Regions from separate parts of the Streptomyces sp. NPDC091282 genome, predicted to be linked through region 2. Evidence: riboswitches for the same ligand, from Rfam matches in the RefSeq annotation. Region 2 holds a riboswitch; the other holds the start of a gene.

Region 1 (7,574 bases), 190 kb from region 2:
CCGCCGGGTCGACATCGTCGGGCACAGCCTGGGCGGCCTGATCGCCCGCTACTACGTGCAGCGGCTCGGCGGCGACTACCGCGTCCGCACCCTGGTGACCCTCGGCACCCCGCACTCCGGGACCCGGGTCGTGCCGCTCGCGGACGCGCACCCGATCGTGCGGCAGATGCGTCCGGGCTCGGAGGTCATCGAGGAGCTGGCGCTGCCCGCGCCCGGCTGCCGCACCCGGTTCGTCGGCTTCTGGAGCGACCTCGACTCGGTGATGGAACCGGTTGAGACGGCCCGGATCGACCACCCGGACCTCATGGCGACGAACGTGCGGGTGACCGGCGTCGGCCACCTCGCACTGCCGGTCCATCCGGCGGTCGCGACCGGCATACGGCAGGCGCTGGACGAGGCGCATCCACAGGAGCGGGTCGCGGGCGGTCTGACGGTGGCCTGACGGCAACTGGAGGGCGAACCAGACGAGGCCGGGCATTCGGGTCGGTTCGGGCGGGCAATGACGGCCGGGCAACCCCGATATGGACCCGCCAAACGTCGAACACTCCTCGAACACAAGGCCAAACCCGCGCCCGTCGTCCCCCGAAACACGGCCGAATGCCCGTTTCCCGAAACCACGAAACCTGCGGAAGATTGTCGCGCCCGTATACCGCCGGGTACAGTCGCCGCACTGCTCTGGCAGCCCCTGTTGTCGAGGCGAAAGAGAAGTTGGTGAACGACCGTCACCCGTCGGGGACCATGACCACCCCGGCCCCGGCTTCCGACGCCGGCCAGGCGCACTACGCGCCGTACGGCACCCAGGAAGCCCAGTACGGCGACTTCACCACGTACGGCGACCACACCGCCACCGGCACCGCGTTCCACAGCGACCCGCTCTTCGGGCATCTCCCGGGCGAGGCCCAAGCCACCGGCGCGTACGACACCACGCAGTGGCAGACGGCCGGCGACCACACCCTGAACTACGACCCGTACGCGGCCCAGCACCAGGCCGCCTACGACTCCGGCGCCTACGACAGCACCACCTGGACCGTCCCGCCGCAGGCGGCACACCCGGCCCAGGCGACGACGGGCGACGGCAGCGGCCACTGGGACGCGAGCGCCTGGCACCAGCCCGACCAGTCGACCATGGCCGGCGCGACCCAGCAGTGGGAGTGGGGCACCCAGGTCTTCGACACCGGCGCCTACGACGCCACGCAGTGGAACTCCGACGGCACCCCGGCGCAGCAGCCCGAGCCGGACCCCCGGCACGAGCCGCACCCGGCCGACTTCGACACGTCGGCGACCCAGATGTTCGAGCACGTCGGCTACGACGAGTTCGAGGAGTTCACGGCGGCTGCGGAGGACCCCGCGGAGGCCGGGGAGCCGGCCGCGACCGGCGAACTGCCCGTGGTGACGCCCCTCCTGGAGGACCAGGAGGAGATGACTCCGGCCGCGACACGCTCCGGCGCCCGCGCCGGGTCTCGTTCCCGCCGCCGTACGCCCCCCAAGCGCTCCGCGCTGCTGACCATCGCCGTCCCGTCGGCCTGCGTGATGGGGGTCGCCGGGATCGCGGCCGCGTCCGTGGGCAACCTGACCGGCGACGGCCAGGACACCGCCGCCGCCGCATCGGACGCGCACTCGGTGAAGCCGTCCGCCGCCAACAGCAAGCTGGACGCCCAGCTGAGGACGCTCTCGGCCGGTGCCGACGACTTCGCCGACCGGGCCAGCCGGACCCAGGAGCGCATCGACCTCAAGACCCAGCAGGAGGCCGAGAAGAAGAAGGCGGCGGCGGAAGCGGCCCGCAAGGAGCGGCTGCGCCCCAAGTACGTCCTCCCGGTCACCCAGCGAGGACTCAGCGCCTACTTCGGCCAGGCCGGCGTGAACTGGATGTCCGTCCACACGGGCATCGACTTCCCCGTCTCCTACGGCACCACCGTCATGGCCGCGACCGACGGCGTCGTCTCCACCAAGTGGAACAGCGCCTACGGCAACATGATGATCGTGACGGCGAAGGACGGCACGGAGACCTGGTACTGCCACCTCTCCTCGTACCGCGTCGCCTCCGGCACCGTCGTGAAGGCCGGCGACCCGGTCGCGTACTCCGGGAACTCCGGGAACTCGACCGGCCCGCACCTGCACTTCGAGGTCAGGCCGGCGGGCGGCGCCGCCATAGACCCGCTGCCGTGGCTGCGCAGCCACGGACTCGACCCGACCTGACCCTCCCGGTCCCCGGCCGACGAGCCCCGCTCGTCGGCGGCGGGGCCCGGCGTCCGCGCGGCTCGCGCGGTTACAGCTTCTCGACCGGCGCGTACCGCAGCAGCAGCCGCTTCGGCTTGGTGTCGCCGAAGTCGATCGTCGCCTCCTCGTTGCCGCCCGTGCCCTTCACCCCGACGACCGTGCCGAGACCGAACTGGTCGTGGGTGACGCGGTCGCCGACGGCCAGCGAGACCACCGGCTTCTCCGCGCTCCGCCGGGTGGCGAAACCGGAGCCGCCGGACGCCGAGGAGCGCGAACGGGTCGAGGAGAGCGAGGACGCCACGCCGGACACGGGCCCGGAGGAGACCGGCGCCGTCGCACCGGTCCGCTTCCACTCCAGATACCCGGCCGGGATCTCCTCCAGGAAGCGCGAGGGCGGGTTGTACGACGGCTGCCCCCAGGCGCTGCGCATCGTCGACCGCGTGAGGTACAGCCGCTCCCGCGCGCGCGTGATGCCGACGTACGCGAGGCGCCGCTCCTCCTCCAGCTCCTTGGTCTGGCCGAGGGCGCGCATGTGCGGGAAGACGCCGTCCTCCATGCCGGTCAGGAAGACCACCGGGAATTCGAGGCCCTTGGCGGTGTGCAGGGTCATCAGCGTGATGACGCCCGAGCCGTCCTCGTCCTCGTCGGGGATCTGGTCGGAGTCGGCGACCAACGCCACCCGCTCCAGGAAGTCCGACAGTCCGACGGAGGCCTCGTCCGCCCCGGACTCCTGCTCGAACTCCAGTGCCACGGAGGCGAGTTCCTGGAGGTTCTCGATCCGGGTCTCGTCCTGCGGGTCGGTGGAGGCCTGCAGCTCGGCGAGGTAGCCGGTGCGCTCCAGGATCGCCTCCAGGACCGTGGCCGGTCCGGCGCCGGACTCCACGACCGTACGGAGGTCCTCCATCAGCGTGTTGAACCGCTTGACCGCGTTGGTGGAGCGCGCGGCCATGCCGTACGCCTCGTCGACGCGCTTGAGCGCCTGCGGGAAGCTGATCTTCTCGCGCTGGGCGAGGGCGTCGATCATCGCCTCCGCGCGGTCGCCGATACCGCGCTTGGGCACGTTGAGGATCCGGCGCAGCGGGACGGAGTCCTCCGGGTTGGCCAGCACCCGCAGGTAGGCCAGGACGTCCCGGACCTCCTTGCGCTCGTAGAAGCGGACGCCGCCGACGACCTTGTAGGGCAGGCCGACCCGGATGAAGATCTCCTCGAAGACACGGGACTGGGCGTTGGTGCGGTAGAAGACGGCGACGTCGCCGGCCTTCGCCTCGCCCGCGTCGGTCAGACGGTCTATCTCCTCGGCGACGAACTGGGCCTCGTCGTGCTCGGTGTCGGCGACGTAACCGGTGATCTGCGCGCCCGCGCCCGCGTTGGTCCACAGATTCTTCGGGCGGCGGGACTCGTTGCGCTCGATGACCGCGTTGGCGGCGGAGAGGATCGTCTGGGTGGAGCGGTAGTTCTGCTCCAGGAGGATCGTCGTCGCGTTCGGGTAGTCCTCCTCGAACTGGAGGATGTTGCGGATCGTCGCGCCCCGGAAGGCGTAGATCGACTGGTCGGCGTCGCCGACGACGCACAGCTCGGCGGGCGGCAGGTCGTGCTCGGCGGGTGGTACGTCCTCGGCGTGGCCGCCGGTGCCGACCAGCTCGCGCACGAGCGCGTACTGGGCGTGGTTGGTGTCCTGGTACTCGTCGACCAGGACGTGCCGGAAGCGGCGGCGGTAGTGCTCGGCGACGTCCGGGAAGGCCCGCAGCAGGTTGACCGTCGTCATGATCAGGTCGTCGAAGTCGAGGGCGTTCGCCTCGCGCAGCCGCGACTGGTAGAGCGCGTAGGCCTGGGCGAGGGTCTTCTCGAAGCCGTCGGTGGCCTGCGCGGCGAAGTCCTCCTCGTCGATCAGCTCGTTCTTGAGGTTGCTGATCTTGGCGCTGAAGGACTTGGGCGGGAAGCGCTTGGGGTCGAGGTCCAGGTCGCGGCAGACCAGGGCCATCAGGCGCTTGGAGTCGGCAGCGTCGTAGATCGAGAAGGAGGAGGTGAAGCCGAGCTTCTTGCTCTCCCTGCGCAGGATCCGCACGCACGCGCTGTGGAAGGTCATGACCCACATCGCGTTCGCGCGCGGGCCGACGAGGTGCTCGACGCGCTCCTTCATCTCGCCCGCGGCCTTGTTGGTGAAGGTGATCGCGAGGATCTGGCCGGGGTGCACCTGCCGGGCGCCCAGCAGGTGCGCGATGCGGTGGGTGAGCACGCGCGTCTTGCCGGAACCGGCACCGGCCACGATGAGCAGCGGGGTGCCGGCGTGCACGACGGCGGCCCGCTGGTTCTCGTTCAGCCCCTCCAGGAGGGTGGCCGGGTCCTGGGCGGGGCGGGCGGCGCCGTCGCGGTAGTAGGCGTCCCGGTCCGGGGGCGCGTCGAACCGCCCGCCGAACAGATCGTCCGGAATCGGCTCCGGTACGTGCTCGTCCTCGGGCGGCGGGGGTTCCTCCTCGTGGCCGCGCGGGGGCTGGAGGCTCGCCAGGAAGCTGTCGTCAAAGAGGCTGCTCATCGCTCTCCGAGTCTAGGGCGCCCCACTGACAACCGGTCCCCACCCCGCAAACTCGCCCCCGTCACCCACCAGAACCGGCCGCTCACGATCAGCGATGACGCACCGTGAGCGGAGGCGCGCCCGCCGGGCGGCGGGACGGGCCGGTCGACTCCTGCGGACACGTCGCGCCATATCCGGACGAATGCACCGATCTCTTGAGCCACCGAGGCCAAGGTCACGAAAATGTATCGGGCATATCGCACATCAACCTTCACACAGAGCACACGAGTTGGCTAGCGTGCGGGCAGGCCGTACGACCCCCACCGGCGAACGTCGCCGGGCCGCACGGCCTCCGCCGAGTCCAGGGTGCCGCCGCGCATCCGGAGCCGGGGACCCACCGAACCCGGGGTGAATCGGTCCCGACTTCCCTCCGGGGAGCGGACCGTAGGGCAACCCTTCCGAGTCATCCGCCCGAACCCGACAGCTAACCCGGTAGGCGGAGCACGGAAGGAGTCGCCCCCGTTGGCGTCGCACCGCAAGTCGCGTCCGTCCGCAACGCGCGTAGCAGGCATACGCACCCCCGCCCTGGCCACCGCCGCCCTCACCTCCGTGGCCCTGCTCTCCCAGACGGCCAACGCCGCGCCCTCCGAGGACGGCAAGCCCAGCCTGGAGGAGGTCGAGAAGAAGGTCGACGCCCTCTACCGGCAGGCGGAGTCGGCGACCGAGAAGTACAACGCGGCCAAGGAGAGGACGGGCAAGCAGCGCAAGCAGGTCGACACCCTGCTCGACGACGTCGCCCAGCGCACGGACCGGCTGAACAAGGCGCGTGAGGAGCTGGGTTCGTTCGCCGCGGCCCAGTACCGGACGGGGGCCAGCGCGCCCGACACGTCGACCTTCCTGCTCGCGGACACCCCGCAGGACTACTTCGACCAGACGCAGCTGATGAACCGGCTGACCTCGCGCCAGAAGGGCGCGGTCGACGACTACGCCACCCAGCAGTCCGCGACCATGGCGAAGCGGCAGGAGGCCGCCAAGAGCCTGGAGACCCTCACCGAGACCCAGGACGACCTGAAGACCGCCAAGAGCACCGTCCAGGCGAAGCTGGCGTCCGCGCGGGAGCTGCTGTCACAGCTGAACGCCCAGGAGAAGGCGCGGCTGGCGGAGATCGAGAAGAAGCAGCGGGCAGCGGCGGCGGCCAAGGCGGCGGAGCTGGCGAAGCAGCAGGCGGCGGCCGAGCGGAAGGACGCCCCGCCGTCGTCCGCGCCGTCCTCGGGCGGCTCCTCCTCGTCCTCCGGCTCCGCCTACGGGACGAAGGCCGCCAAGGCGATCGCCTTCGCCCGCGCGCAGATCGGCAAGCCGTACGTCTGGGGCGCCACCGGCCCCGGCTCCTACGACTGCTCCGGCCTGTCCCAGGCCGCCTGGAAGGCCGCGGGCGTCTCGCTGCCGCGCACCACGTACGACCAGGTGAACGCCGGCACCACCGTCTCCCTCGCCGACGCCCGCCCCGGCGACCTGGTCTTCTTCTACGACGACGTCACCCACGTCGGCATCTACATCGGCGACGGCATGATGATCCACGCCCCGAAGCCCGGCGCCTACGTCCGGGAGGAGTCGATCTACTACGGCGGCGAGTCGATCATCCACAGCGTGGTACGCCCGGCCTGAACCGGGCGGACCCGCGCCTTTCGCACCGCACGCGCGCGTGCCCCGTTCGCACGGCGGCCGGGGCCGCGCCCGGGCCGGCTTCCCCGGACGTCCCCCGGATCACGTCCACAGCACGGCGATGAAGATGTTCGCCATGGTCAGCAGGCCGACCGCGCCGAACGCGCCCTTCTCCACCTTCTCCTCGTCCCGCTTCACGTAGACGAGCCCGAGGATCACGATCAGCAGCGCGAGCTTCACACCGATCTTGACGGTGTTGACGTGGTGGTCGTCGGCCTCGTTGAGACCGACCAGGATCACGCCCGTGGCGAGCATGGTGAACGCGCCGTGCAGCATTCCGGGGACGAACCGGGCCGTGCCCTGGCCCATCGCCTTCATCTGGGTGAGGAAGCCGCCGAGGAGCGCGGCGATGCCGATGATGTGCAGGCCGACGAAGAGATGGATGAGTACGCCCATGGCTCCGGAGCCTAACCAGCCGCCCCCGGAGCACCGCTCACCGGCCCCTGTCCGGGCGCCTTCTCCTGTCCGGACACCGGCTTTCCGCGACATCCGCTCCGGCACCCGGCATCGCATATATGCGCCATAGCAGCCCGCGCACCCCGGCCGCCCCGGAACCGGCGCTTCGGTCATCCCGCCCCGTGAAGCCGACGGCTCCGGACCGGAATTCCGGTCACATACCGTCAGGTAACGATCCGGTCACACCAATTCCGTGCATCACGTTACCGACCCGACACACTCCGTCCTAGCGTCCTCCCCCAGGTGACCGACTCCCCACCGCCGCCCGGGCCAGGGGCGGCAGTCGGACACCACCGCCGAGAAAGTCCGGCGGCGGCCCGTTCCCCTGTGCGGGCCGCCGCCGGACGCGTACACCGCGGTCGCACACACGCTCCCCCGGCCTGTGTACGGACGGTCCGGCGGCCTACGAAAGGACGTGAGCAGTCCAGGTGGCAGCGCACCGCAAGCCCCGACAGCGCTCGCTCGGCGGCAACACGGCCCGCACGGCCGTCACCCTCGCCCTGGCGGGCGCGGCCACCGCGACGGGCTTCGAAGGGACCGGCAACGCCGAGCCGCAACTGACACCGGCGCAGGTGAAGGCCAAGGTGGACCAGCTGTACCAGCAGGCCGAGACGGCCACCGAGAAGTACGACGGGGCGAAGGAGAAGGCCGACACGGCCCAGCGGCG
Region 2 (7,574 bases):
AGGTGGGTCAGCTCGACGACCACCGCCGACGGCACCACGCCGGGCGCGTACGGGTCACCGAACTGCGCGGCCAGCATCACCAGCAGGGGCCGGAACCGCTTCCCGCCGGCCCGCACGAGATGCTGCGCGGCCTCCGTGATGAACGGGACCTCACTCTTGGTGGCTTCTAGCAAGCCCTCCTCGACAGCCGTCAATCCGGCCTGGACATCGGCTTCCAGAGCCTGGTCCCGCACGCTCAGCCCGAACGGCCCGACGGTCACGAGGGGTCTCCTGTCTGCTGGTGTCCACTGGCGCTTACACGGTTTGTCGATAGGTCGCTGCCATCACTCAAGTCAGCGTATCCGGTCAGGTTTCGATCACCGAGGGCGCCCACCGTTACACCCCGGGCGCTATCGGATCACGACCGGTATGTTTTTGATCAGCCGATACGACCTGACATCTCATGACTTAACAGGAAGTACCGGCTCTTGTCGCGAAACCGTGGTGAACCGGAGGCACGCGGTGCCCCGGACCGGAGGTACCCCTTCCGCCGCCCGTCGATGCCGGCCGGCCCCACTTCGCGGGCCCCTCACCCCGGATAAGAACAATTCGGACAATTTTCAGAATTGCCTGTGACGCCCACCACTTCACCTGCCCCAATCGAGGCAATGCATACAAATCACGGCGTCCCGCTATTCCGTCGGCACCCGGAAAAGGGCATTCAATGAATCCCTCTTGTCCGATTCGCCGCAATTGCCACTTCGTGAAGTGGGTCACGTGGCCCTGAGTGCCACAAATGCGGTGAGGTGACCCTTTCTTCCCTTGCGCCATAAGCGAGTTGAGGCTTGGCAACCGCAAAGGATCAAGTGCCCCATACGACTCAGATCAAGGTCAATGGGTGCGTTGTGTGCATCAGGTGCTTGTTTCGGACATGTGCTCTCGCATACGTTCCGGCTCACCGGGCGGACGCCGAATCCTGCCGCCGCCCGTCGTGACCCATCGACGAGTTCATTCGCACGGCAGGAGCGGGGGAACCAGGTAAGCCGCCGGACCGGGCGACGGACGTCACCGAAGGACGTCGTACCGGAATGGCTAGGGGTGAAGTCGCTCCGCCTCAGGGCGGTGCGGCCGGGCACTCCCCGGTCCCGAACCCGACAGCTCACCTCGCAGGCGACGGAGAGGAACTTCGCCATGTCTGCTGTCTCCCAGCACCGCCGTCCCCGCCGTAACCCCCTCCTGCGCAGGCTCACCCTCGCGGGGACCGGCGCCGCCGTTCTCGCCCTTCCGCTCATCGGGGCGACCGCCGCCTCCGCCGCCACGTCCACCGCCACGACGGCTTCGTCGGCCGCCACGGCCTCCACGACACTCGCCGGGTACCCGAACAACCTCGACGGCTGGATCCGCGAGTCCCTCGCGATCATGGCCGAAAAGAAGATCCCGGGCACCTACGACGGCATCTACCGCAACGTGATGCGCGAGTCCTCGGGCAACCCGAGTGCCATCAACCTCTGGGACTCCAACGCCGCCAAGGGCATCCCGTCCAAGGGCCTGCTCCAGGTGATCGACCCGACGTTCAAGACCTACCACGTGGACGGCACGTCGTTCGACGTCTACGACCCGGTCGCGAACATCACCGCCGCCTGCAACTACGCCGCCGCGCGGTACGGCTCGATCGACAACGTGCACGGCGCGTACTGACCGGCGCGTACTGACCGGCGCGTACTGACCGGCTTCGTCAGCCGAAGAGTCGTTCGAGGACGACGGCCACGCCGTCGTCCTCGTTCGACGAGGTGATCTCGTCGGCCACCGCCTTGAGTTCGGGATGGGCGTCGGCCATCGCCACCCCGTGGGCCGCCCAGTCGAACATCGGGACGTCGTTGGGCATGTCCCCGAAGGCGACCGCCCGCTCCGGGCTCAGCCCGAGCCGGTCGGCGGCCAGCGCGAGACCGGTCGCCTTGGTCACGCCGCACGGCTGCAGCTCGACCGTCCCCGGTCCCGACATGGTGACCGTCGCCAGCGACCCGACCACCGCGCGGGCGGTCGCCGCCAGTTCGTCGTCGGACAGGGCGTGGTGGCGCAGCAGCACCTTGCTGATGGGCGCGCGCCACAGGTCGTCGCGCCGGCCGACCCGCAGCGCGGGCAGCGTCGGGTGGGGCATCCGGTAGCCCGGCTCGATGAGCGTGAGCCCGTCCACGCCGTCCTGGTCGACCGCCGCGTACACCTGGCCGACCTCGGCCTCGATCTTGCCCAGGGCGGTCTCCGCCAGGTCCCGGTCCAGGGTCACCGACCAGAGCAGCCGGTCCGCGCCGGCGTCGTACACCTGGGCGCCCTGGCCGCAGACCGCGAGTCCCGTGCAGCCCAGGTCCCCCAGGAGAGGGCGCACCCTCGGCGCGGGGCGCCCGGTCACCACGAGATGCCGGGCCCCGGCCCGGGCCGCCCGCGCGAGCGCGGCGAGCGACCGTTCCGACACGGTGTCGTCGGCACGCAGCAGCGTGCCGTCCAGGTCGGTGGCGATCAGTGAGTACGGCGTGGGTGCGACCATGATCAGAGAATACGGACAGCACGCCCGGGAGACTCACCGCGCGTTCCGGCCTCAAATGACGCCCGCGTCCACGGTGATGGGACGTCCGATGGGGCGTCCCGCTACGGAGCACGTGCCGTCCGCGGCGGGACGGGGTCGGCGGACGACGGGACGCGGTCGGCGGTCGGCGGTCGGCGGTCGGCGGTCGGCCGAGAACGGCAGACGGCAGACGGCAGACGGCAGACGGCAGACGGCCGGGAACGGCGGCCGCGGCCGGTGCGGACGGTGGTCCGGTGGCTAGTTCGTGGACGTGCCCGAGCCGCGGCGGTTGGTGCGCCACAGCTCGTACAGGTGCTTCGCGCCCGGTCGCACGAGGCGGGCGAGCATCGTGACGAACGGCAGCGGATCGTCACCGGCGAGCCAGGCCAGCTCGGTGCCGCTCGGCCGCCCCGGCGCGTGCGGTGTGGTGTAGCCGCTGCGCCGGTAGGCGAGGAGGGCGGGCAGGTCGATGTTCTCCACCACGTACCGCTGCCCGGCCCGCTGTTCCCCCTCCGGGACCCGGCGCCCGGTCAGGTCCAGGTGCATCGCGCGGACCACGTCCACCCCCGACTCGCTCTCGAAGAGCCGGAACTGGGCGCCCATCCGCGGGTTGAAGTCGAGCAGTTTGTACCGCCCGTCGCGGCGGTCGAAGCGCAGGTCGAGGTCGATGACGCCGGTGAAGCCGATCTGTTTGACGAAACGCGCGGCGAGGTCGGCGAGTTCCGGGTTGTCGACGACGTACGCGTTGGCCGTCATGCCCGCGTGCGGCGGCCACGAACGCACCTTCACGCCGGTGAACAGGGCGAGCGGGTTCGCGTCGGCGTCGGCGTAGGCGTGCACGATCCAGTCCTCGGCGTCCTCCCTCGGCAGGTACTCCTGGAGGATGACCCCCGGACGGGTGCCCCAGTCGCGCGCGAGAGCGAGCAGTCCCTCGCGCGTGGCGATCTTCGTCGTGCCGTTGACGGCGGGCCTGCTGCGCCGTACGAAGGCCTCGCGGTTCTTCGCGACGATCGGGAAGCGGGCCTTCTCGGCGAAGTCGGCGATGTCGTCGTACGACTGCGGGAAGGCGGCCGCGGGGCTGGAGATGCCGTGTTCCGCGCACAGTTCGTGCAGTCCCTGCTTGCTGGCGAGCCGGCGCGGCAGCGCGGGGTCCACGCGCGGGAAGAGGAAGCGGTCGCCGAGCGCGTCCTGGTGCTCGGCGATCAGGACGGCGGCCTCCTCGTCGGTGGGGATCAGCACGGTCGGACGGCCGATGCGGCGGCCGATGCGGAGCAGTCCCTCGACCAGGTGGTCCGGTTCCTCGGCGCCGGTCGTCGGCCACACGAACGCCCGTTTGAGGTAACGGGAGGAGGCCGCCGGCGTGTAGGCGTCCTCCGTGATCGCGTACATGGGAACGCCCATGCGGCCCAGGCTGCGAATCGCGCCGACCCCGCCGTGATGCAGCGGATAGTCGCCGAACTTGACGATCAGGCCCGGTACCTCGCGATCCGCGTCGAGCGGCATGCTGACGGCACTCCCGGCCACGGGTCCCCCCACGTGTTCCCCCTACGGACCGGACCCACCCCGTCCGTGTCCCCCAAAGGACGCTAAGCCGGAATTGCACCCTCCGACAAGGCTTATCCGGACATTGCGAACTCTTTAGACACTGCCGCGACAGCCGACTCACCCGTAACGTGTGGCGCGACCACATGGAATGCCGCGCGACGTCGAAACGGCGTCACCACACAGTCGGCCAGGCGCGGCACGGATGAGAGCGAGGCAGCCACCCCATGCCCCCCTTGCCCCCTTTCGAGGTCCCCGAGGGTGACCCCTTCGGCCCGCACAATCTTCCGTACGGCGTGTTCTCGACCTCCGGGAGCACGCAGCGGAGGGTCGGCGTCCGCCTCGGCGACCACGTCCTGGACGCGGGGGCCGCGGCCCTCGCGCTCGGCTCCCCCTACGCCACGCTGCTGGCCCGCCCGACCCTCAACCCGCTGCTGGCCGCGGGCCGCACCACCTGGTCGGACGTCCGGCGCGCCCTGACGGCCTGGGTGACCGTGCCCGCCCACCGCGAGGTGCTCGAACCCCTCTTCCACCCGCTGGCGGCGGTGACCCTGCACCTCCCCTTCGAGGTCGCCGACTACGTGGACTTCTACGCCTCGGAGAACCACGCCCGGAACGCCGGCCGCATCTTCCGCCCCGACGCCGCCGAGCCGCTCACCCCCAACTGGAAGCACCTGCCGATCGGTTACCACGGCCGCGCGGGCACGGTCGTGGTGTCGGGAACGGACGTCGTACGGCCCTCCGGGCAGCGCAAGACGTCCCCCGACCCGGCGGAGGCACCCGTGTTCGGGCCCTCCGTCCGGCTGGACATCGAGGCGGAGGTCGGCTTCGTCGTCGGCGCGCCGTCGGAGCAGGGACGGCCGGTGCCGCTCGGCGACTACCGCGAGCACGTGTTCGGGCTGACCCTCCTCAACGACTGGTCCGCGCGCGACATCCAGGCCTGGGAGTACGTCCCGCTCGGCCCCTTCCTCGGCAAGTCGTTCGCCACCTCGGTCTCGGCGTGGATCACGCCGCTGGACGCGCTGGAGGACGCCCGCGTCGCGCCGCCCGCGCGGACGCACCCGCTGCTGCCGTACCTCGACGACACCGCCGAGGAACCAGCGGGCTACGACCTGCGGATGTCGATCGCGATCAACGGCCACGTGGTCTCCGAGCCGCCGTTCTCCACCAATTACTGGACCGCCGCCCAGCAGCTCGCCCATCTGACCGTCAACGGCGCCTCCCTGCGCACCGGCGACCTGTACGGCTCCGGCACGGTGAGCGGCACGGAACCGGCGCAGCGCGGTTCGCTGCTGGAGCTCACCTGGAACGGACAGGATCCGCTCGAACTCCCGGACGGCAAGCGGACGTACCTGGAGGACGGTGACGTGGTGACGATGTCCGCGTGGGCTCCGGGACCGGGCGGCGTCCGGGTGGGACTCGGGGACGTCAGCGGGCGGATCGTCGCGGGGTGAGGGCGGATCGTGGCCGGGTGGGGGCAGGCTGTGACGAGGACGGTCGAATCCTCTTCGATGCCTGACTCGGTGCTCCCGGTGCCGTCATACTGACGGGACACGCACCATGCGATGCGCCCGCACGCGCACCATGCGAGGCGACGGCGCACCTGTCACGTGATGCGCCGGCGTACGCACTCCGTCGCGCAACGGCGCATCACCCCCAGCACCACGCCACCCGCACGCCCCTCGACCGGGAAACGGAGCCTCGGCATGACCGTCTGCCTGCTCCTGCTGAGCGTCGTCGCCCTGACGGCCGCGGTGCCCGCGCCGCGCGCGCTGGTGCGGGCCCTGTGGCCGGAACGGGAGCCGGTGGTCGCGCTGTGGGTGTGGCAGTGCCTGGTCGCCACGGTGCTGATGTGCTGCCTGACCGCGCTCGTCCTGGGCGCGGCGGCCGTCTTCCACACCGTGCGCGACCGGGTGTTCGCGCCGGCGCCACCGGCGGTCACCGCGGCCTACGACCTCTCCGCCGCGCCGCTGTGGGCGGACGCCCTCACGGTGCTGCTCGCCTGCGGGGCCGCGTGGACGACGGCGATGCTCGCCCGCGAACTGGTCGAGGCCCGGCGCAGCCGCGGCCAGACCCGCGCGCACCTGCGGGAACGGGCCCCGGAACTGCCGGCCGGGCTGCCGGCCGCGCGCGGACCGATGCTGGTGCTGGAGGACGAGTACCCGGACGCCTGGTGGATGCCCGGCCATCCGGCGCAGCTGGTCGTGACGACCGGGGCGCTGCACCGCCTCACCGACCACCAGCTCGACGCCGTGCTCACCCATGAGCGGGGCCACGCCCGTGCCCACCACGACTGGCTGCTGCACCTGTCCAGCGCGCTGGCGACGGGCTTCCCGCGCGTGCCGCTGTTCTCCCACTTCTGCGACCAGACCCACCGGCTCGTCGAACTCGCCGCCGACGACGCCGCGTCCCGTCGCTGCGGCCACCTCACGACCGCCCTGGCGCTGATCGAACTGAACCAGCACCGCGGGGTGCTGTCCTGCGCGTCCAGCCGACGGCTGCTCGGCGAGCGGGTCGACCGGCTCCTGGAGCCGCCGCCGCGGCTGCTGCGCCGCCAGCGGGCCCTGACGACGACCGTGGCCGCGCTCGTCCCCCTCCTCCCCCTGCTGATCACCTTCGCCCCGGGCCTGACAGCACTCGGCTGACCCTCCGTGGACCGCACAGCCCGAACAGCCTTCTCCGCAAGGAACTTGGGACGGACCTGAGCCCCCGCCGCGCGCGAAATCCCCCGGCCGTCCGCGGTGGGCCGGGGATAGCCTCGGCACCGACAGCGTCCGACGGGGAGGAACAGACCATGACGAACGACGGGGACACGCGGGGCCAGGACTGGGTCGCGCGTGCGGGAGAGCTGTTCGAGGCGGCGATGTTCGACGGCGACGGGAGCGCACTGGACAGGTCCGACGACGTGCTGGACGCCGTCGAGGCACCGCTCTGCATGGCGCGGGGCAAGGTGCTGCACGTGCGCTTCCTGCACGACCACGCGGCGGACGAACGGGAACTGGCGCTCTTCGAGCGGGCGGCCGAGCTGTACGGGCGGCTGGAGGACGCGTCGGGTGAGGCGGAGGCCCTGTTCTGGATCGGCTGCTGGTATCAGGTGGTCAAGGACGACGGTCCCGGCGGGGTGCCGTACTTCGAGCGGTCGTACGCGCTGGCGCAGACCGTCGACGACCGGAAGACCATGTCCTACGCGATACGCCATCTCGGTTTCGCCGACCGGGACGCCGGTGACCTCGACCGGGCCCGCGCGCGGCTGACCGAGTCGGTCTCGCTGCGCCGGGCGATCGGCTTCCGGCCCGGTGAGGCGGCCGGCCTGGTGGCACTGGCCCACCTGGCGGCCGAGACCGGGGACAGGACGGCCGCGCTCCGCCACCTCGACGAGGCGCAGGCCGTCGCCGAAGCCTGCGGGGCCAAGGCCGTGCAGGGCTGGATCGAGCAGGCCCGCACGGCGGCCGAGGCCTAGCCGACCGACGCAGTACGTCCGGGGCTCCCTCCC

The links. Region 2 has a riboswitch for cyclic di-AMP ahead of ACIQOE_RS14530 (transglycosylase SLT domain-containing protein). Riboswitches for the same ligand answer to the same signal wherever they lie in the genome.
Region 1: it holds a riboswitch for cyclic di-AMP, as region 2 does, so the genes downstream of both, ACIQOE_RS15475 (NlpC/P60 family protein) here and ACIQOE_RS14530 (transglycosylase SLT domain-containing protein) in region 2, are expected to answer to the same signal.

What each region holds. Positions count from the first base shown of each region.
Region 1 covers NZ_JBIVUX010000003.1:356,167-363,740, reverse strand. The annotation lists gene ACIQOE_RS15490 (alpha/beta fold hydrolase) at 1-442, shown strand, start outside; gene ACIQOE_RS15485 (M23 family metallopeptidase) at 712-2,196, shown strand; gene pcrA (DNA helicase PcrA) at 2,267-4,750, opposite strand; cyclic di-AMP (ydaO/yuaA leader) riboswitch at 5,073-5,243, shown strand; gene ACIQOE_RS15475 (NlpC/P60 family protein) at 5,252-6,394, shown strand; gene ACIQOE_RS15470 (hypothetical protein) at 6,494-6,847, opposite strand; gene ACIQOE_RS15465 (NlpC/P60 family protein) at 7,336-7,574, shown strand, end outside.
Region 2 covers NZ_JBIVUX010000003.1:163,044-170,617, reverse strand. The annotation lists gene ACIQOE_RS14535 (polyprenyl synthetase family protein) at 1-260, opposite strand, end outside; cyclic di-AMP (ydaO/yuaA leader) riboswitch at 970-1,167, shown strand; gene ACIQOE_RS14530 (transglycosylase SLT domain-containing protein) at 1,171-1,677, shown strand; gene ACIQOE_RS14525 (HAD family hydrolase) at 1,715-2,521, opposite strand; gene ACIQOE_RS14520 (ATP-grasp domain-containing protein) at 2,798-4,042, opposite strand; gene fahA (fumarylacetoacetase) at 4,318-5,535, shown strand; gene ACIQOE_RS14510 (M56 family metallopeptidase) at 5,788-6,726, shown strand; gene ACIQOE_RS14505 (tetratricopeptide repeat protein) at 6,876-7,541, shown strand.